Regions from separate parts of the Arthrobacter sp. J156 genome, predicted to be linked through region 3. Evidence: riboswitches for the same ligand, from Rfam matches in the RefSeq annotation. Region 3 holds a riboswitch; each other region holds the start of a gene.
What was found. Region 3 has a riboswitch for S-adenosylmethionine ahead of AC0QR5_RS16350 (hypothetical protein). Riboswitches for the same ligand answer to the same signal wherever they lie in the genome.
Positions count from the first base shown of each region.

Region 1: linked by a shared signal. The riboswitch ahead of AC0QR5_RS12035 (flavin reductase family protein) and the one ahead of AC0QR5_RS16350 (hypothetical protein) in region 3 are both predicted to bind S-adenosylmethionine.
Region 2: linked by a shared signal. The riboswitch ahead of AC0QR5_RS09770 (methylenetetrahydrofolate reductase) and the one ahead of AC0QR5_RS16350 (hypothetical protein) in region 3 are both predicted to bind S-adenosylmethionine.

Region 1 covers NZ_CM149650.1:2,619,746-2,626,753, forward strand. Annotated here, with positions in the region: gene AC0QR5_RS12020 (MFS transporter) at 1-552, opposite strand, end outside; gene dnaB (replicative DNA helicase) at 590-1,963, opposite strand; gene AC0QR5_RS12030 (hypothetical protein) at 2,508-3,017, shown strand; gene AC0QR5_RS12035 (flavin reductase family protein) at 3,067-3,573, opposite strand; SAM riboswitch class IV at 3,630-3,746, opposite strand; gene rplI (50S ribosomal protein L9) at 3,890-4,348, opposite strand; gene rpsR (30S ribosomal protein S18) at 4,366-4,605, opposite strand; gene AC0QR5_RS12050 (single-stranded DNA-binding protein) at 4,673-5,257, opposite strand; gene rpsF (30S ribosomal protein S6) at 5,299-5,604, opposite strand; gene AC0QR5_RS12060 (GNAT family N-acetyltransferase) at 5,799-6,362, opposite strand; gene AC0QR5_RS12065 (M18 family aminopeptidase) at 6,429-7,008, opposite strand, start outside.
Region 2 covers NZ_CM149650.1:2,139,379-2,146,386, forward strand. Annotated here, with positions in the region: gene AC0QR5_RS09755 (cystathionine gamma-synthase) at 1-894, opposite strand, end outside; gene AC0QR5_RS09760 (O-acetylhomoserine aminocarboxypropyltransferase/cysteine synthase family protein) at 894-2,210, opposite strand; gene metE (5-methyltetrahydropteroyltriglutamate--homocysteine S-methyltransferase) at 2,207-4,573, opposite strand; gene AC0QR5_RS09770 (methylenetetrahydrofolate reductase) at 4,598-5,506, opposite strand; SAM riboswitch class I at 5,573-5,665, opposite strand; gene AC0QR5_RS09775 (helicase HerA-like domain-containing protein) at 5,857-7,008, shown strand, end outside.
Region 3 covers NZ_CM149650.1:3,531,961-3,538,968, reverse strand. Annotated here, with positions in the region: gene AC0QR5_RS16355 (sodium:solute symporter family protein) at 1-890, shown strand, start outside; SAM riboswitch class IV at 1,016-1,125, shown strand; gene AC0QR5_RS16350 (hypothetical protein) at 1,138-1,425, shown strand; gene AC0QR5_RS16345 (VIT1/CCC1 transporter family protein) at 1,646-2,806, shown strand; gene AC0QR5_RS16340 (SRPBCC family protein) at 2,850-3,332, opposite strand; gene AC0QR5_RS16335 (Gfo/Idh/MocA family oxidoreductase) at 3,398-4,435, opposite strand; gene AC0QR5_RS16330 (ATP-binding cassette domain-containing protein) at 4,464-5,402, opposite strand; gene AC0QR5_RS16325 (ABC transporter permease) at 5,447-6,499, opposite strand; gene AC0QR5_RS16320 (substrate-binding domain-containing protein) at 6,572-7,008, opposite strand, start outside.

The DNA.
Region 1 (7,008 bases), 910 kb from region 3:
CGCGACGAGCACGACGACGCCGAGGAAGACCCAGCGCCAGCCGACGGTCTCCGCCGTCGTCCCCGCCACGAACGGGCCGATCATCGAGGGCACGACCCAGGCGGCCGCGAAGGCGGCGAAGATCTGCGGATGGAGGGCGCCCGGGTAGATCCGGGCGACCACGACGTACAGGGCCACCGTGATGCCCCCGCCGCCGAGCCCCTGCAGGAGGCGCCCCGCGACGAGGACCTCCATGCCGGGGGCGAGTCCGCACACGAGCAGCCCGGCGCTGAACAGGAGCGACGCGGCGTAGAGCGGTCCAGTGGGTCCGGTGCGGTCGGCCCACGCACCCGCGGCGACCATGCCCACGACCCCTGCGGCCAGGGGTCCGGCGAAGGCCAGGGCGTAGAGCTGCGCCCCGCCGAGCTCCGCGCTGACGACGGGCATGATCGTGGTGACGGCGAGCGACTCGAACGCGGCCAGGAAGACCAGGACGAACGAACCGACCGTCGTGGCGGCGAGGCCCGGGGCCAGGATGCCGCTCCGGGGCGGGCCGGAATGCGGCGTGTCCATGCGCCGACTCTAGCGCCGCCCGGACGCGGGTGCCGAACTAGAAGCCGCCGCCCTCGCTCGCCATGTTGTTGAAGCGCTGGTAGTGCCCCTGGAACGCGACGACGATGGTCTTGGTGGGGCCGTTGCGGTTCTTGGCCACGATGATGTCCGCCTCGCCGGCCCGCGGGGACTCCTTGTCGTAGACGTCCTCGCGGTGCAGCAGGATCACCATGTCGGCGTCCTGCTCGATCGAGCCCGACTCGCGCAGGTCGGAGACCATGGGGCGCTTGTCCGTGCGCTGCTCCGAACCACGGTTGAGCTGGGACAGGGCGACGACCGGCACGTCGAGCTCCTTGGCGAGGAGCTTGAGCGCACGCGAGAACTCGGAGACCTCCTGCTGGCGGGACTCGACGCGCTTGCCGGAGCTCATGAGCTGGAGGTAGTCGAGCACCACGAGCTTGAGGTCGTGGCGCTGCTTGAGCCGGCGGCACTTGGCGCGGATCTCCATGAGCGACATGTTCGGCGAGTCGTCGATGAAGAGCGGCGCCTCGTTGAGCCGGCCCATCGTGGTGGCGATCTTGCCCCACTGCTCGTCCTTGATGGTGCCCTTGCGCAGGTCCTGCAGCCCGATGCTCGCCTCCGCCGAGAGCAGGCGCATCGCGATCTCGTTGCGGCCCATCTCGAGGGAGAAGACGACGGTCGTGAGGTTGTTCTTGATGGCCGCCGAACGGGCGATGTCGAGCGAGAACACCGACTTTCCGACGGCGGGGCGCGCGGCGACGACGATCATCTGGCCGCCGTGCAGGCCCTGCGTGAGCTCGTCGAGCTCGTAGAGCCCCGTGGGGACGCCCGTCATGCCCTCCCCGCGGCTGCCGGCGGACTCGATCTCGTCCACCGTGCTCTCCATGACGTCCCGCAGCGGCACGTAGTCCTCGGCCGTGCGGCGCTCGGCGACGGCGTAGATCTCCGCTTGCGCCTGGTTGACGATCTCGTCGACCTCGCCGTCGTGGGAATAGCCCATCTGGACGATCTTGGTGCCGGCGTCGACGAGGCGCCGCAGGACGGCGCGCTCGCGGACGATCTCCGCGTAGAAGCCCGCGTTGGCCGCCGTGGGCACGGACTGGATGAGGGTGTGCAGGTAGGCGGGGCCGCCGATGCGGGAGATCTCGCCGCGCTTGGTGAGCAGGTCCGAGACGGTGACCGCGTCGGCGGGCTCGCCGCGGCCGTAGAGGTCGATGATGGCCTCGAAGATCGACTCGTGGGCCGGGCGGTAGAAGTCGATCCCGCGGAGCACCTCCACGCAGTCGGCGATGGCGTCCTTGGAGAGCATCATCCCGCCGAGCACGCTCTGTTCGGCGACGAGGTCCTGCGGCGGGGTGCGCGCGAGGTCGGCGTCCCTCGATCCGCCCTGTTCGGTCTGCGCCAGTGACACGCCGTTCCTTTCGCCCGCTGCCCCGGGGCCGCCGGCGGCGGGCCCATGATGCCCTCCCCAGTATCCCAGCCGCCGCCGCGCGCAGGGAGCGGCATGGACGGCTGTGGATAGTGGTGGAGTGCTGTCACCCTAGCCCCTCTCCCGCCCGTTCCCAAGACAGTTATCCACAGCCCATGTGGAGAAGCTGTGGGAAGAGGGGCCCGTTATGTGCACAGCTTGGGGAGGAAGCTGTGGATGAAATGCCAATTTCAGAATCAATCCGGCTCTGACTAGGTAAAACATCCTCTGCTAGCTGTTGGTGGAAGAAAGTTTGTCATCAACATTCAGGTGCCACTTGCAGGTTTCGTTGGGGAAAACCCTCCGCTGGAACGGCGTTCTCCACAGGTGACCGGCCGGTATCCACAGACACGCCCGGGATCTGTGCACGAACGGCCGGGCGTGTGGTTGTTCCGGGCGTCCCGGCGCTGGGATACTGGGGCATGGCCGATCCCGAAGCCCGTGGGCCCCGTCCCGGGCGGGAATCAACGACGCTGGGAGCCCCGACATGGAACTGATGGCCACGATCCTCATCTGGACGGCGCTGATCGTCGGCGCAGCCGCCCTCATCCGCTGGGTGTTCGTCACGCGGCCCCGCAACGAGCTCAACGAGGCCGACGTCTACATCCAGCGGCTCAATGCGGAGGCCGCGCAACACCAGCTCGACGACGCACGCAAGGCCGACGAGCTCCGCCGGGCCACGACCGAGCGCACGCTCGCCGCCCAGCGCGCGGCACGGGAGCGCAGCGGCCGGCCGGAGGTGCCCACCACGCGCGGACCCGGCATCAGCGCCTCGCGGACCTCGGCCGAGGCGGCTCCGAGCGACCCGACGGCTTTCGGGCGGCGCACGGCGGTCGATCCGACGGCGGCCCCGAGCGCCTCCAACGCCGACTACCAGGCGGTCCTCGAACTCGTGCGGCGGGGCCAGCACATCGCCGCGATCAAGAAGGTCCGCCAGGACACGGGGATCTCGCTGACCGAAGCCAAGCAGTTCATCGACTCGCTCGCGGGGAAGTAGCGCCGGACCGGGAACCGCTTCCCCGACGGGTTCCTCGACGAACCTCGTCCTAGACGAACGTCTCGGAGTGGAGGCGGCGGAACGCCGAGCCGTGGAAGACGAGCGGCGCGTTCGCCCCGTCGTGCGTGGCGTGGCCGTGGACGCGCAGCAGGACGACGGTGTGGTCCCCGGCCGGGATCTCCTGCTCGATGCTGCAGTCAAGCCACAGCGAGGCGTCGTGGAGGAAGAGGGCGCCCTCGTCCGTGGAGTCGAGCCGGAGCCCGGCGAAGCGGTCCCCCGACTTCGAGGCGATCTGCTTGCAGACGCCGTCGTGCCCCTCGCCGAGGATCGAGACGCCGATGCGGGCCGAGTCGCGCAGCTTCGGCCACGTGCGGGAGCTGTTCTGGGCGGAGAACAGGACGAGCGGGGGCTCGAGCGAGACGCCGACGGTGAAGGACGAGGCGACGATCCCCTGCGGCTGGTCGTCGACGATCGCGCACAGCGCGGCGATCCCGGACGGGTGCTGGGCAAAGGCGTTGCGCAGGGTATTGGGGCTGAGGTCCTGGGACAGGGACATGGCTTCCTCCGGTGTGCGGCACACCGGGGCGCGCACCCTCAGGGTGCACCGTCGATGCGCGGTACTTGCCGCACCGGGGCATCCGGCCGGCCGAATCATCACCTGGAGCACCCCACTACCGTGAGAGGGTTGCCGGCCGACGAGCCAGGGCTTGGATGTCGACACTCTTGATTCACCACCAACGCTAGGCACACCCGGACGGGCGGGTCAAAGGTCGGCGCAACATTTCGCAAGGAGGGCCCGAACGCGGAAGGACCCCCGTCCACCAGGGACGGAGGTCCTTCACGGGCTCCGGAGAGGCTCCGGGACCGGGATGCTACTTCTTCTTCGCCGGGACGACCTGCAGGTCGATCGTGGCGGAGACGTCCTCGTGCAGGCGCACGGTGGCCTGGTAGTTGCCGAGCGACTTGATGTGCTCCGGCAGCTCGACCTTGCGCTTGTCGATGGATCCGAGGCCGGCCGACTCGACGGCCTTCGCGACGTCCTCGGCCTTGACGGTGCCGAACAGGCGTCCGGACTCGCCGGCCTTGACGGTCAGCTTGACCGGCTTGCCGGTCAGCGACGCGGCGAGCTGCTGCGCATCCTCGAGGGAGGCAACGGCGCGCGCGGCGCGGGCGGCCTTGATCGACTCGACCTGCTTCTCGCCGCCCTTGGTCCAGGTGATGGCGAAGCCGCGGGGGAGAAGGTAGTTACGGGCGTAACCGTTCTTCACCTCGACGATGTCGCCAGCGGTGCCAAGACCCGTCACTTCGTGGGTCAGAATGAGCTTTGCCATGGTGTGTTTCCCCTTCCCTAGCCGCGGCCAGCGCCGGAGTAAGGCAGCAGGGCAACCTCGCGCGCGTTCTTGATGGCCTGGGCGATCTTGCGCTGCTCCTGGACGGAGACGCCGGTCACGCGACGGGCACGGATCTTTCCGCGGTCGGAGATGAACTTGCGCAGCAAGGCGACGTCCTTGTAGTCGATGACGGTGATGTCAGCGGCCTTCAAGGGATTGGACTTTGGTTTGGGCTTACGGAGTTCAGCCTTAGCCATCGTGGAGCTCCTTTATCAGGTGGAGCCCGCAGAACTGTTCTGCGGGATGGTGGATATATCTAGGTGTTTAGAAGGGCGGTTCGTCGTTGCCCGGGTTGCTGCCCCAGCCGCCGCTGCCGGCGGTCGAGGGAGAGGACCAGGGGTCCTCGGCCGGGGCGTTGTTCCAGCCGCCGGAAGACGCGCCGGAGCCCGCGCCGGCGTTGCCGCCGCCGAAGCCTCCCGCGTTGCCGCCGCCGAATCCGCCGGAGTTTCCTCCGTCGAACCCGCCGCCGCCACCGCCGCCACCGCGCTGGACGCGCTTGACGGTCGCGGAGGCGTACCGCAGCGAGGGGCCGATCTCGTCGACCTCAAGCTCGATCACGGTGCGCTTTTCGCCTTCCTTGGTTTCGTAGGAACGCGACTTCAGCCGGCCCTGGGCGATGACGCGCATGCCCTTGGTCAGCGTCTCGGCGACATTCTCGGCAGCCTCGCGCCACACCGACGCGCGGAGGAACAGCGTTTCGCCGTCCTTCCACTCGTTGCTCTGGCGGTCGAAGGTCCGGGGGGTCGAGGCAATGGTGAAGTTCGCCACTGCGGACCCCGACGGGGTGAAACGAAGTTCCGGGTCGCCGGTGAGATTACCGATGACCGTGATGACGGTCTCGCCTGCCATGGTGCCTCCTCTGGTCGGTTTCTACTGCGGTTCCGCGCAGACTACTCTGCGGAGACCTTCTGGTCTTCCGGGCGGATGATCTTGGTGCGCAGGATCGTCTCGGTGAGAGACAGCTGGCGGTCAAGCTCGGCGGAAGTGGCCGGGGTGGCGGTGAAGTTGACCACGGCGTAGATCGCCTCGGTCTTCTTCTTGATCTCGTAGGCCAGACGACGGCGGCCCCAGATGTCGACGTTGTCGATGGTCCCGCCATCGTTGCGGACGACGTCCAGGAACTTGCCGAGGGTCGGCTCCACGGTACGCTCGTCGACCTCGGGGTCGATCAGTACCATCAGCTCGTAAGCACGCATGTGAACCCACCTCCTTTGGGCTAAACGGTCACGGTCTTTCCGTAACAGGAGGTTCTTTGCGTTGGCTGTCCCGCCGGCCCGCGAACCGGGCACGGCACAAACAGCCTGAACCATCCTACCGGATGCCTCCCGATCCACCCTAAACGCCCGGGCGCCGCCGCGGGACGCCTGTGAGGGGCCTTCCGCAGGGCGCCCTACGCGGCTCCCCCGCCCGCCATCCAGTCCGGCAGCAGCAGTCCCATGCAGACGGCGTCGATCCGCTGCCCGTCGTAGACGAGGGCCGCCCGGCGGAGGCCCTCGACCTCGAACCCGGCCTTCTCGTAGACGCGCTGCGCCCGCGGGTTGAAGGCGTAGACCTCGAGGCCGATCCGGAACAGCTCCGTCTCGGTGAAGGCGTAGCCGAGCAGCGTGCGCAGCGCCGCGGTGCCCAGGCCGCGGTCCCGCCCGCCCGGCCCGATGAGCATGCGCAGGTTGCAGGACTGGTTGGCCGGCTCCCACTCGTTGAGCACGATCTCCCCCACGCAGCCCCCGCCCTCCGCGTCGACGACGGCGAGGTCGAGCCGGTCGGGCTGCGCGGCGCGGCCGCGGTAGCAGGCGGCCGTCGCCTCGTCGATCCGGGGCGAGGCCGCCGCGGCCGCCGCGGAATCGTGCACGGATCCGGTCAGCCGCAGCACCTCGGGGTCGGCGAGCACGGGGCCCATGGCCTCGATGTCCTCGTCCGTGAACGGACGCAGCAGCACGGGCCCGCCGTCGAGCACGGGCTTGTGCGCGAACGCCGTCCCTGCCCGTCCACCATCCGCCGTCCCTTCCCGTCCGCCGCGCCGCTACGCCGCGAAGAAGGCCCGGCAGACCCGGGACAGGCGCAGCGGGTCCTCGACGCCGCACAGCTCGCGCGCGGAGTGCATGGACAACAACGGAATGCCGACGTCGACGGTGCGGATCCCGAGGCGCGTCGCCGTGAGCGGCCCGATCGTGGAGCCGCACGGGATGACGTTGTTGGAGACGAACTCCTGGTAGGGGACCCCGGCGTCGTCGCAGAGCCGGGCCCAGAGGGCGGCCCCGACGGCGTCGGTCGCGTAGCGCTGGTTCGCGTTGATCTTCAGGAGCGGGCCGCCGTTGAGGACCGGGTGGTTCGCCGGATCGTGCCGCTCGGCGTAGTTCGGGTGCACGGCGTGGCCCGCATCGGCCGAGACGCACACGGAGTCCGCGTACGCCCGGTACCGCTGCGCGTCGTCGGCCCCGAGTCCCGCGGAGATCCGCTCGAGCACTTCCTGCAGGAACGGGCCGGCCGCACCGGAACGCGTCGCGGAGCCGACCTCCTCGTGGTCGAACGCGGCGAGGAGCGCGATCCGTTCACCGGGCGCCCCGTCGGCCGCGTGGGCGGCGAGCGCCGCCAGCGAGGCG
Region 2 (7,008 bases), 1.4 Mb from region 3:
GGCGAGCGCGTGCCCCGGGTGCTCCTCCAACCCCGGATACAGCACCTCGGCGACCCCGGGCCGCTCCCGCAGCCAGCGGGCGAGCTCGAGCGCGTTGGCCCCGTGCCGTTCCATCCGCAGCCCCAGGGTCTTGAGGCCGCGCGCGGCGAGGTAGGCGTCCTGCGGCCCCGCGACGGCCCCGCCGGCGAACTGCTGGAAGCCGATCGCCTCGGCGAGCGCCTCCCCGCGCCACGCGCCCCCGGAGGCCACGACCGCGCCCCCCAGGACGTCCGAGTGCCCGCCGATGTACTTCGTGGTCGAGTGCACCACGAGGTCGGCCCCGAGCTGAAGGGGCCGCTGCAGGTAGGGCGAGGCGAAGGTGTTGTCCACGACGAGGAGGGCCCCGGCGTCGTGCGCGATCCGCGCCCAGGCGCGCACGTCCGCGATCCCCAGGAGGGGGTTCGACGGCGTCTCGAGCCACAGCAGCGCCGTCTTCCCCGGAACGACGGCGGAGCGCACCGCCGCCGCGTCGGTGATCGGCACGGGGGTGTTCCCCACGCCCCACTTGCCGTGCAGCCGGTTGATGAGCCGGTTGGTCCCGCCGTAGCCGTCGGCGCCCAGGACGATGTGGTCGCCCGGGGCGAGCAGCGCCCGCAGGAGGGCGTCCTCCGCGGCGATCCCCGAGGCGAACGCGAAGCCCGCGACGCCGCCCTCGAGCGCGGCGAGCTGCGCCTCGAAGCCGGCCCGCGTCGGGTTCGAGCCGCGCGAGTACTCGTGGCCCCCGCGCAGGACGTTGATCCCGTCCTGGACGAACGTGGAGGTCTGGTAGATCGGCGGGATGACCGCCCCCGTCAGCGGGTCCGGTTCCTGCCCGGCGTGGATCGCCGTCGTGTTGAAGCCCCGGTAGGCGCCCATCAGGCCACGCTCCCCTCGGCGACGAGCCCCGCCGCGGCGAAGGCCTGCGCGAGGTCGGCGGTCAGGTCCGCCGGCTCCTCGAGGCCCACCGAGAGCCGGATCGTCGCCTCGCCGATCCCGGCCGCGGCCCGCTGCGCCGGCGTGAGCCGGCAATGCGTCATCGCCGCCGGGTGGGCCACGAGCGAGCGCGTGTCCCCGAGGTTGGCGACGAGCTTGAAGAGCCGCAGCGCGTCGATGAAGCGCGCCACCGCCCCGGGGTCCCGCTCGGGGTCCACCGCGAGGTCGAACGAGAACACGGAGCCCGTGCCGTCCGGGAAGTCGCGCGCCGCGATCCCCTCCCCCGGGTGCCCGGGCACCGAGGGGTGGTGGACGCGGGCGACGGCGGGGTGCGCGTCGAGGAAGCGGGCGACGTCCACGGCGTTCCGCCCGTGGCGCTCGACCCGCAACCGCAGCGTCTCCGTCCCGCGCAGGATCTCGGCGGCGGCCGAGGGGGCCAACGCGGGGCCGAGGTCGTGTAGGTACTTGCTGCGCGCATAGGCCAGGTACGCGCCGCGGCCGTGCCGTTCCCAGAGGCTCGCCCCGCCGTAGCGGCTCCGCGGGCCCACGATCCGCGACCACTTGACCGGATCGGCGGCGAAGTCGAACGTCCCGCCGTCCACAAGGACGCCCGCGAGGGTGGTCCCGTGGCCGCCGAGGAACTTCGTCGCCGAGTGCACGACGACGTCGGCCCCGTGCTCGAACGGCCGGTAGAGGGCGGGGGTGGCGAGCGTGTTGTCCACGACCACGGGCACCCCGGCGGCGTGGGCCGTGCGCGCGATCGCCGGCAGGTCCGGCAGGGTCGCGAGCGGGTTCGTGATGGACTCGAGCAGCACGGCCCGGGTCCCGGGCCCGATCGCCGCCGCCCACGCCGCCGGGTCGTCCTGGTCCACGAAGTCCACGCCGTAGCCGAAGTCGGCGAAGGTATCCGTGAGCAGGTCCACCGTCCCCCCGTAGAGCTGGGACGACGCCGCGACGCGCCCGCCGCCCTCCCCGGCGCCGAGGAGCGCCAACAGGGCCGTGGCGACGGCGGACTGCCCGCTCGCCGTCGCCACCGCGCCCAGGCCGCCCTCGAGCGCGGCGACGCGCTCCTCGAGCACGGCCACGGTCGGGTTGCCCGTGCGCGTGTAGGTGAAGCCCGGGCGCGTCAGGGCGAACATGGCGCGCGCGCTCGCGTAGTCCTGGAACTCGTAGGCCGCGCTCTGGTGGATCGGCACGGCGACCGGGTAGTGCGGCCCCGCCGGCGCGTAGCCGGCGTGGATCTGGGTGGTGCTGCTCATCGTGGCGTCCCCGCACCGGCGAGCAGCCCGGTGCGCGCGGCCGCGGCCGCCTCGACGAGGTGGCGCAGCGACGCCGTCGTCTCTTCGTAGCCGCGGGTCTTCAGCCCGCAGTCCGGGTTGATCCACAGCTGGCCCGCCGGGACGCTCGCGAGCGCGGTCTCGATGAGGCCCGTGACCTCCTCGACGGAGGGAACGCGCGGGGAGTGGATGTCGTACACGCCCGGGCCGATCCCGCGGGAGTAGCCGAAGCCGGCCAGGTCGGCGACGACCTCCATGCGGGAGCGGGCGGCCTCGATGCTCGTCACGTCGGCGTTCAGGCCGTCGATCCCGCGGATGACCTCCCCGAACTCCGAGTAGCAGAGGTGCGTGTGGATCTGGGTGTCCGGGCGGACGCCCGAGGTGGCGAGGCGGAACGCGCCGACGGACCACGCGAGGTAGTCCTCCTGGTCCGCGGCGCGCAGCGGGAGCAGCTCGCGCAGTGCCGGCTCGTCGACCTGGATGATCGCGGTGCCGGCGGACTCGAGGTCGGCGATCTCGTCGCGCAGGGCCAGGGCCACCTGGTTCGCCGTCTCGCGCAGCGGCTGGTCGTCGCGGACGAACGACCACGCGAGGATCGTCACGGGACCGGTCAGCATGCCCTTGAGCGGCTTCGCGGTGAGCGACTGCGCGTAGCTCGTCCACGGCACCGTGAACGCCTCGGGGCGGGAGACGTCGCCCCAGAGGATCGACGGCCGAGTACAGCGCGATCCGTAGGACTGCACCCAGCCATGGGTCGTCGCCGCGAAGCCGTCGAAGTTCTCCGCGAAGTACTGCACCATGTCGTTGCGCTCCGGCTCCCCGTGGACGAGCACGTCGAGCCCGAGCTCCTCCTGCAGCGCCACGACGCGGGCGATCTCGGCCCGCAGGAAGCCGTCGTAGGCGGCCTCGTCGATCCGCCCGGCGCGGACGTCGGCGCGCGCCTTGCGCACCTCGCCCGTCTGCGGGAAGGAACCGATCGTGGTGGTCGGCAACACGGGCAGGCCGAGCCGGCGGCGCTGCGCCTCGGCCCGTTCCTCGGCGGGTGCGCGCTCCACGTCGGCGGCGGTCAGCGCCGATGTCCGGGACCGCACCTCCTCACGGCGCACGCCCTCGAACGCGGCGCGGGAGGCGATCGCGGCCGACGCCTCGGCGATCTCGCGCTCCACGCCGGCGGGCCCGGAGGCCAGGCCCGCGGCGAGGGTCCGCACCTCGGCGACCTTCTGGTCCGCGAACGCGAGCCAGGACGGCAGGTGCGCGGGCAGGGACTCCTCGGCGAAGACGTCGTGCGGGACGTGGAAGAGCGAGGTCGACGTCGCGACGGAGGCTTCGCCCGCCGCGCCCGAGAGCTCCTCGAGCAGGGTCAGGGACGCCGCGAGATCGTTGCGCCACACGTTGCGCCCGTCGACGATCCCGGCGACGAAGCGCGTGCCGCCCAGCGCGGCCAGCTCGGCCCCGGCCGGCCGCGCCCCGCGGACGAGGTCGGCGTGCACCGCCTCGACGCCCGCCTCGGCGAGCACGCGCAGGGCGCGCCCCGGCGCCTGCGGGTCCCCTGCCGTGCCGTAGCCCGTGGTGACGAACAGCGCGGGCCGGGCCCCGGCGTCGTCCGCGGCCAGCGCGCGGTAGGCGCGCTCGAGCGCCCCTCCCGGAACGGCGAGGGCGCCGCCGCGGTCGGTCGAGAGCGCCGGCTCGTCGAGCTGGACCCACTCGGCGCCGGCAGCGGCGAGGCCGGCGAGGATCCCGCGGTAGGCGGCCACGGCGTCGTCGAGCCGGTCCAGGGGGTCGAAGCCCTCCGGCGCGCCGTCCTCCGGCTTGGACAGCAGGAGGTAGGTCACGGGGCCCACGAGGACCGGGCGCAGCACGGAACCGGCGGCCGCGTGGCGCGCGATGGTCGAGCTCAGGCGGTGGGCGAGCGGCGCGAACGCGGTGTCCGGTCCGATCTCGGGGACGAGGTAGTGGTAGTTCGTGTCGAACCACTTGGTCAGCTCGAGCGGTGCCCGCTCGGCGTCGCCTCGGGCCAGGGTGAAGTAGCCGGCCGTGTCCACCGAACCGTCGGAGGCGGCGAGGTCGGCGAAGCGGCGCGGCAGGGCGCCGAGGGCCGCGGTCGTGTCGAGGACCTGGTCGTAGAGGGCGAAGTCGGCCGGGATCGAGGAGTCCTGCGCGTCCAGGCCGAGCTCGACGAGCCGCGCGACGGTGTCCTCCTGCAGCCGTTCGGCGGCCGCGTCCAGCCCGGCCTCGTCGAGGCGGCCGGCCCAATGGGCCTCGACGGCCTTCTTGAGCTCGCGGGCGGGGCCGATGCGGGGGTAGCCGAGGATGGTGGCTTCGGGGAAGCGGGGGGTGGTGGTCATGGTGTCCTCCTGGGTGGGGTTGGGTCAGAGTGCGGGGGCGAGGGCCCGGCCGGCGCCGGCGAGCCCGAGCTCGTGGACGACGTCAAGCGAGCCGAGGGGGTCGTTGAAGGTGTACAGGTGTAGTCCGGGGGCCCCGTCGTCGAACGCGGCGCGGGCGAGGGCGGCGGCCGCCTGGACGCCGATCGCACGCCGCTCGGCGTCGCTCCGGGCCCCCTCGAGGCGGGACAGCAGGGCCGCGTCGGGTGCGACGCCGGCGAGCGCGGAGAGGCGCAGGAGGCGCCGCACGCTGTTGACCGGCATGATGCCCGGCACGATCGGGATCGTCACGCCCGCGGCCCGGGCGGCCGCGACGAGCCCCGCGTACTGCGCGGGCTCGAAGTAGATCTGCGTGATCGCGAAGTTCGCCCCGGAGCGCTCCTTGGACAGGAGCACCTCGACGTCGTGCTGGAACGAGGGCGACTCGGGGTGGCGCGTGGGGTAGGCGGCGACGCCGATGGCCAGGCGGCCGGCCGCGAGCGTCGCGGAGCGGCGGTCCTCGACCTGCCGGATGAGCTCCACGAGGTAGCGGGCGAACGGCAGCTCGCCGCGGTCCCCGCCCGGATCGGCGGGCAGGTCCCCGCGCAGGGCCAGGACGCCGCGGACGCCGAGCCCCACGAGCCGGCTGACGAGGGCGTCGAGCGAGGCCCGGGTCTCCCCGACGCACGTCAAGTGGGCCAGGGGCCGCAGCCGTGTGTTCTCGATCAGGTGGGTGATGAGCTCGACCGAGGCGGCGCGGCGCTCGGCGGTGCCGTTGTACGTCACCGAGACGTAGTCGGGGGCCGTGGCGCGCAGCGCCTCGACGGCCTCCAGGACCGTCTCGCGGCTCGCGGCGTCCCGCGGCGGGTAGAGCTCGTAGGACAACGACGGCGGACTGGCCGTCAGGGGTTCGGACATGGTTCCTCCTCGCGGTATGCAAGGGAGTGCACCGCGGCTCCCGGGGACGGCCGGGACGTGGATGCGTCTCCATCGCTTCTGGCGGTAGCACCGTTCCGGGACTCCGGGTGGTTGCTGCGGCGTCGTCGATCCAGATCTCTCGGCCGCTCTTGATGGGTTGGTGCATTCATCTAAGGCACACGGTGCCCCGGGCGGCAAGCACGGCCGCGGCGGGCGCTTCACAGTCCCGCATGTGTCCGGATGTGACGACCCGGCCCGCGCGGGCCGGGCCGTCGGCGCGTCATCCCCGGCGGATCCGGGTCACATGACGCGCGTGTGACGGGGAGCGTGGGGGAAGTAGTCTGTGGGGCATGGCTAAGCGAACTCCGGCGGAGCACGTCGAACTCATCAGGAACGGATACGTCTTCGAGGGCCCCTCCATGGGCCTCGGCGCCGCGGTCGTGGACGGCGCGGTCCACCCCGAGGCGCAGGTCCGCCTGCCGCTCGGGATGATGAACCGGCACGGCCTCGTGGCCGGGGCGACCGGCACGGGCAAGACCATCACCCTGCAGGTCATGGCCGAGCAGCTCAGCGAGAACGGGGTCCCCGTGTTCCTCGCGGATGTGAAAGGGGACCTCACGGGCCTGTCCACCCCCGGTGCCGGCGGCGAGAAGCTCCTGGCCCGCACGGCGGGCGTGGGCATGGACTGGTCGCCCGCGGACTTCCCGGTGGAGTACTACGCGCTCGGCGGCGACGGCACCGGCGTGCCGGTGCGCGCCACGGTCTCGGCGTTCGGGCCGCTGCTCCTGTCCCGCGTCATGGACCTGAACGAGACCCAGGAGTCGAGCCTCCAGCTCGTCTTCCACTACGCGGACCAGAAGGAGCTGGAGCTCTACGACCTCAAGGACCTCCGCGCCGTCGTCCAGCACTTGACCTCGGATGCGGGCAAGGCGGAGCTGGCCGAGCTCGGCGGGCTCTCCAAGGCCACGGCGGGCGTGATCCTGCGCGAGCTCGTCACGCTCGAGGCCCAGGGCCTGGACCGCTTCTTCGGCGAGCCCGAGTTCGACACGGCGGAGCTGCTGCGCACGGCCCCCGACGGCCGCGGCGTGATCTCCTGCCTCGAGCTGCCGACGCTCCTGCAGAAGCCGCTCGTGTTCTCCACCTTCCTCATGTGGCTCCTCGCGGACCTCTTCGCCGAGCTCCCGGAGGTCGGCGATCCGGAGAAGCCCAAGCTCGTCTTCTTCCTCGACGAGGCCCACTTGCTCTTCCGCGGCGCGTCCAAGGCCTTCCTCGAATCCATCACGACGACGGTGCGCCTGATCCGGTCCAAGGGCGTGGGCGTGTTCTTCGTGACGCAGACGCCGAAGGACGTCCCGGCCGACGTCCTGGGCCAGCTCGCGAACCGCGTTCAGCACGCCTTGCGCGCCTTCACGCCGGACGACGCCAAGGCCCTCAAGGCGACCGTCTCGACGTTCCCCGTGAGCGACTACGACCTCAGCGCGGCGCTCACGCAGGCGGGCACG
Region 3 (7,008 bases):
AGGCCTTCTTCAGCTGGGACGGCATCGGAGTCCAGACCATCATCACGTTCTTCGTGGTCTACACCCTGGGCCTGCTGATCGGCCAGGACATCTGGCAGCGCGTCTTCACCGCCCGCACACCGCGCGTGGCCCGCTGGGGCGGCGCCACGGCAGGTTTCTACTGCGTGCTCTACGGCATCGCCGGCGCCGTGATCGGCATGGCAGCCCGCGTGGCACTGCCCGAGATCGACCTCACCCAGGGCGGCAAGGACGTCGTCTACGCGGAAGTGGCCATGAACCTCCTGCCCGTCGCCGTCGGCGGCATCGTCCTGGCCGCGGCCGTCGCCGCCATGATGTCCACGGCCTCCGGCGCGCTCATCGCCGCCGCGACGGTGGCCCGCACCGACGTCACTCCGTTCGTCGCCGGCTGGTTCGGCAAGAAGATCGAGGTCAACTCGGGCACCAACCCCGAGCACGACGTCCGCGCCAACCGCTGGTGGGTCCTGGGCCTCGGCGTCGTCACGATTCTCCTGGCCATCATGGTCAAGGACGTCGTCGCGGCCCTGACCATCGCCTACGACATCCTCGTCGGCGGCCTCCTCGTGGCGATCCTCGGCGGCCTGCTCTGGAAGCGCGGCAACGGCACGGGCGCCGCCTGGTCGATGGCCGCGGGCACGCTCTTCACGCTGGGGACCATGATCATCCTGGAGATCCAGGGCGACGCTCCCTACGACGGCGTCTACGCGAACGAGCCGATCTACGTCGGCCTCGCCGCCTCCATCGTGGTCTACGTCGCCGTGAGCCTCGCGACCCCGGCCACGAGCCGGGACGTGACCGCGGCCTGGGAGGACCGCGTCGCCGGGCGCGTTCAGACCGAGGGCGTGTCCCTCGAGGAGACCGCCGCCCGCTGACCCGGCCCCGCGCGCCGGCCCCACTGATCCGGCCCCGGCCGCCCGGCCGACGCCCGGGCGCCCCGGTCCGTCACGCTCCGTAACCCCGTTCCCGCACCGCGGGGGCGGGGTTACGCTGTGTGAAGCTTCACGAGACGCGGCGCCAAGCTCCGACTGGCCGCGCACCAACCCCAGGTTCATGGGTGGTTCGGATGAGGAAGCGGCCCGCGCCGGCCGGCACGGGCAAGAGTCCAGCGAAAGGCCCGCCGTGGCGTCCAGCCCGATCCCCGTCCTGCCGATCCTGGACACGGAGCTCGGCACCGTGACGCTCTACGTCGCCGGAGAACGGTACCGGTACCTCGCCGAGGACCCCCACGCCCTGGAACGCGCCCTGGCCAACGCCTGCGCCGCGCCGCGCTGGGACCGCGGCGCCCTCCGGCTCGTCGTCCGGACCGCCGCGGCCGGGAAGCGCCGCGGCGTTCCGGCCACGTTCACCCTCACGGAACCGCCGTCGTCGGAGCAGTGCGGACGCCACACGCGTATACTGGTCGGCTGAAGGGGAGTAGTTCCAGCCCCTCCCCCGCCACGGCGGGCGGAGGAGGCAGCGGACTTGTCGACATACTGGCCACGATGAGCGTGGCCCGGCAATCCACCCGGACCACGGTCCGGGCGAGCGAGACCTTCGGCCCGCCGGTGGCGGTCCGAGGTTCGCCGTACCCAGATCCTCGACCGTCGCCCCCAGGCTCCGCCTGGGCCGACCGACCGAACGAGGATCCATGCCCATCCCCGAACAGCGCGGCTTCGAACCGCGCGACACCGTACCCCACGGCCCCGCCCCGACCGCCGTCCACCGCACTCCGTCCCACCGCGACATCCGCCGCTGGCGCAAGTACCTCGCCGACGAGCGGGCCGAGGGCGCCGTCTACCGCGAGCTCGCGGCCAACCGCGAGGGCGAGGAGCGGGAGATCCTCCTGGGCCTGGCCGAGGCCGAGCTCCGCCACGAACGCCACTGGGCGGCCCTGCTCGGCGAGCACGCCGACAAGCGCACACGCCCCTCGCTGCACCGGATCGTGCTGCGCTTCCTCGCCCGCCACGTCGGCTCCGTGTTCATCCTCGCGCTGGCCCAGCGCGCCGAGGGCAACTCACCGTACGCCGACGACCGCGACGCGACGCGCCAGATGGCCGCCGACGAGGCCGTGCACGAGGAGGTCGTCCGCGGCCTCGCGACGCGCGGAAGGCACCGGCTCTCCGGCAACTTCCGGGCCGCCGTCTTCGGCGCCAACGACGGCCTGGTCTCCAACCTGGCCCTCGTCATGGGCATCGGCGCGACCGGCGTCTCCAGCGCCCTCGTGCTCTTCTCCGGCATCGCCGGGCTCCTGGCGGGGGCGCTGTCGATGGCCGCCGGCGAGTTCGTGTCCGTGCGCTCGCAGCGCGAGCTCATGGAGGCCGCCCGCCCGACCCAGGTCACGCTCTCCGCCGCGCCGGACCTGGACCTGGACGCCAACGAGCTCGTCCTCGTCTACAAGGCCCGCGGCATGAGCGCCGAGGCGGCCGAGCACCGGGCGGCCGAACGCATGGGCTACTTCTCCTGCGATTGCGATCCGTCGTTGTCCCTGCAGCCGGAGAGGGCCGCCGAGGAGGAGGACGAGCCGGACACGATCGGTTCCGCGCTCGGGGCGGCCGCCGCGAGCTTCTGCTTCTTCGCCTCGGGCGCGCTGATCCCGATCATCCCGTACCTCCTGGGCCTGACCGGCCTCGCCGCCGTCGCGGTCTCGGTCGTGCTCGTCGGGGCCGCGCTCATGGGCACGGGCGGCGTCGTCGGCCTGCTCTCCGGCGCATCGCCGGCCAAGCGGGGGCTGCGCCAGCTGGCGATCGGGCTCGGCGCGGCGGCCGTGACCTACCTGCTGGGCCTCGCCTTCGGCACCACGGTCGCCTAGGCCCAGGACGACGCCGGGGCCCCGACCCCGTGCCCGGGCGGGCTCAGGCTCCCGGGGAGGATCCGGCGTCGTCCGCGTCCCCGCGCCCGTCGGCGAAGTGGGCTGCCAGGCGCTCGAGGGTGCGCTCCATATTGCGCGGCGTCGTCCGGGTGAAGCCGAACACCCGCAGCAGCCACTTGTGCTTGAGACGGGAGGCGTCCCAGGTCTCGCGGACCAGGGTCCCGCCCTCGGCGGGCTCGAGCTCGTAGCGCCAGCGGTGCCCGCTGAAGTGGCGCCAGGCGATGAGCCGGCCCTCCTCGAACTCCACGACGCGGTTGCTGATCCGGTACGGGACGCCGAGGCGCATGTCCATGCCGAACTCGGCTCCGGGCCCGAGCCGCTCCGGCGCCCCGCCGCGCGTGGCCCGGACCGTCCCGGAGCCGTCGATCACGGGATGCATCGCGGGATCGGCCAGAAGCCCGAAGACCGCGGCGGGCGGGGCGGGAACGAGGCGCCGCCGGGTGACGTGGAAGGGGGAATCGCTCATGAACCGAGCCTAGCCACCAGACCGGCCCCCGCGTCCGCCATCGCTTCGCGTGGCGGACGGGGCCGCTAGATCCGTGCCGCGAGAGGATCGACGCGGACGGGGGCGCCGGTGGCCAGGGACTCCTGGGCGGCGTCGGCCACGGCGGAGGCCGCCACGGCGTCCTCGGGCGGACACGGGTTCTCCCGCTCCCCCAGCACGAGCTCCACGAAGGCCGCCATCTCCTCGCTGTAGGCGGGGGCGAAGCGCTCGGCGAAGGTCTCGTGCGGCGACCCGGACGGGAAGGCGGTCCCCGGCTCGGCCGAGCGCAACGCGGCGCGCTCGTCGAGTCCGACGACGAGCGATCCCTTCGAGCCCTGGATCTCGAGGCGGACGTCGTGCCCGGCCCCGTTGTAACGCGTGGCGGTCGCGGTGGCCACGGTGCCGTCGTCGAGCGTCAGGACGGCCAGCGCCGTGTCGACGTCGCCGACGGCGCCGATGGCCGGGTCCCCGTTGTTGGAACCGCGGGCGTAGACCTCGACCACCTCGCGCCCGATGATCCAGCGGATGACGTCGAAGTCGTGGACCGAACAGTCGCGGAAGAGGCCGCCCGAGGTGGCGAGGTACTCGACCGAGGGCGGGAACATGTCCCCCGTGACGGCGCGCAGCGAGTGGATCCACCCGAGCTCGCCGGCCGCGTAGGCCCGCTTGGCCTCGAGGTAGCCGGCGTCGAAGCGCCGCTGATGGCCGATCTGGACTGTACCCCCGGCCTCGCGGATCTCCCGCAGCAACGGCAGCGACGAGGCCGTGTCTCCCGCCACGGGCTTCTCGCAGAACACCGGTACCCCGGCCGCGATGCCGGCGCGGATGAGCTCGGGGTGCGTCTGCGTCCCCGTGGCCACGACCAGGCCGTCGATCCCGCCCGCGAGGAGGGCCCCGACGTCGTCCGCGTGTCCGGCGCCGAGCCGCTCCGCCGTGGCCCGGGCGTGCTCGAGGGCGACGTCCGTGAGGACGAGCCGTAGCCCGATCCCCCGCGCGGCGAAGCGCTCCCGCAGTCCAAGGATGTTCCGGGCATGCATGACGCCGATGCGTCCGACGCCGGCCAGTCCCAGGGTCAGTGTCCTCATGTCGTCCTTTCGTCGTGGAATCGGCGGATCAGGCCAGGTTGCGGGCGGCGTCCGGCGCGTGTTCCGACGTTTCCCGGGCCTCGGCCTTGACCTCCTCGGCCAGCTCGCTGTGGCCGCCGAGCTGTTCGAGCTCGTGGGCGAGCTCGGCCAGTTCGGCGCCGCCGGCCATCTGCGCCGTGAGCTCCTCGAGGGTGATGTCCTTCTTCTCGTAGTAGCCGATCGAGCGGCCGCGCTTGAGCAGCAGGAAGCGGTCCCCCACGGGGAAGGCGTGGTGCGGGTTGTGGGTGATGAAGATGACCCCGAGGCCGCGGTCGCGGGCCTGGAGGATGTAGCGCAGCACGACGCCGGACTGCTTCACGCCCAGGGCGGCGGTCGGCTCGTCGAGGATCAGCACCTTCGCGCCGAAGTACACGGCCCGGGCGATCGCCACGCACTGGCGCTCGCCGCCGGACAGCTGGCCGATCGGCTGCTCCACGTCGCGCAGGTCGATCCCCATCGCGGCGAGCTCGTCCTTGGTCACCTGCTTCATCTTCTCGACGTCCAGGCGCTTGAACGGGCCGAACCCCGTGGACAGCTCGGAGCCGAGGAAGAAGTTGCGCCAGATCGGCATGAGCGAGACCACGGCCAGGTCCTGGTAGACCGCCGCGATGCCCGAGTCCAGGGCCTCGCGCGGCGAGGAGAGCCGGCGCGGTTCGCCGAGGATGTTGAACGTGCCGTCGTCGTGCTGGTGCAGGCCCGCGATGATCTTGATCAGGGTGGACTTGCCGGCCCCGTTGTCGCCGAGAACGCACGTGACGCGTCCGGCGTCGACCGCCATCGTCACGTCGCGCAGCGCGATGATGTTCCCGTACCGCTTCCCGACCCCGTCGAGCTCGAGCAGGTGCACGGGGGTGTGGGTCAGCGGATCGGCCTGTCCGGCGAGCAGGGCCTCCTGCTCGATGCGGTCCTTGCGGGTGCCGTGGCTCATGGGGGTTCCTTCCGGGGTGTTCCGCGACGGGGTCTCGGGGGTGCTCATTTGGATTCGGCCCTCTTCTTCACGGCGATGTTCACGATCGTGGCGAGCAGGAGCATCAGGCCCAGGAAGAACTTGAACCAGTCCGGGTTCCACTCGGCGTAGACGATGCCCTTGTTGGCCATGCCGAAGATGAACGCGCCGATCGCGCCGCCGACCGCGGAACCGTAGCCGCCGGTGAGCAGGCAGCCGCCGATGACCGCGGCGATGATGTAGAGGAACTCGTTGCCGATGCCCTCGCCGGACTGGACGGTGTCGAACGCGAAGAGGTTGTGCATGCCGAGGATCCACCCGCACAGGCCCACGCCCATGAACAGGCCGATCTTGGTCCGCACGACCGGCACGCCGACCGCGCGGGCAGCGTTCGCGTCCCCGCCCACGGCGAAGATCCAGTTCCCGACCCGCGTGCGCAGCAGGATCCACGAGGCCACCGCGACGAGCCCGATCCAGAAGAACACCGTGATCTTCACGTCCACCCCGAAGATCCCGACGGAGGAGGCGAACACTGCGCGGGCCGAGGCGAAGCCGTCCATCCGCGCGATCGACGGGGTCGAGACCGAGCCGCCGATCAAGCGGGTCAGGCCCAGGTTGAGGCCGGTCAGCATCAGGAACGAGGCCAGGGTCACGATGAAGGAGGGCAGCTTGGTCTTGATCAGGATCCACCCGTTCACGAAGCCGACCGCGAGCGAGACGAGCAGGGCGACGACGACGCCGACCCAGACGTTGGTGCTGAAGTACCAGGAGAACAGCGAGGCGGCCAGCGCCGAGGAGATCACCGCGACGCCCGTGGAGAGGTCGAACTCCCCGCCGATCATCAGCAGGGACACCCCGACCGCCATGATCCCGATCGTCGAGGCCCCGTACAGCACGGTCGCGAAGGAGGACGGCTGCAGGAAGACCGGGGCGACGACCGCGAAGAACGCGAACAGGGCCACCGCGCCCACGAGCGCGCCGATCTCCGGACGGCCCAGCAGCTTCGCCAGCGTTCCCTTCGCCGCGACCCGGTCATCGGTCGCCGGGGGTTTAGGCGTGGTCAACGTTGTAGTACTCATCTCATGCATCACTTTCTCTCGACCGGGGGCGGCGGCGCGGCCGCCGCCCCCGGGGACCCGGAAGGCCTCGGACTAACGAATGCCCTCGGCGGCGAACTCCAGCACGGCGTCGGCGTTCTCCGCGTCGATGATGGTGGGGCCCGTCAGGACGGGCTGCCCTCCACCGATCTGGAAGCCGCCGCGGTGGGCCTGCCAGATGGCGTCGACCGCCCCGTAGCCCTGGAGCCACGGCTGCTGGTCGACCGTGAAGATGACCTCGCCGTCGACGATCTTCTGCGCGAGCTCGGGGTTCATGTCGAAGGAGGCGACCTTGATCTCGCTGCCCGCGGTCTCGGCGGACTTCAGGATGGTCAGGGTGATCGGCGCGCCGAGGCCGATGATGACGTCGGCGTCCCGCGTGGACTGCAGCTTGGCCGTCACGGTGGATTCGACCTGCGTCATGTCCGTGCCCTGCACGTAGAGGATCTCGGTGCCGGGGACCTTGGCCTTGACGCCGGCGCAGCGGTTCT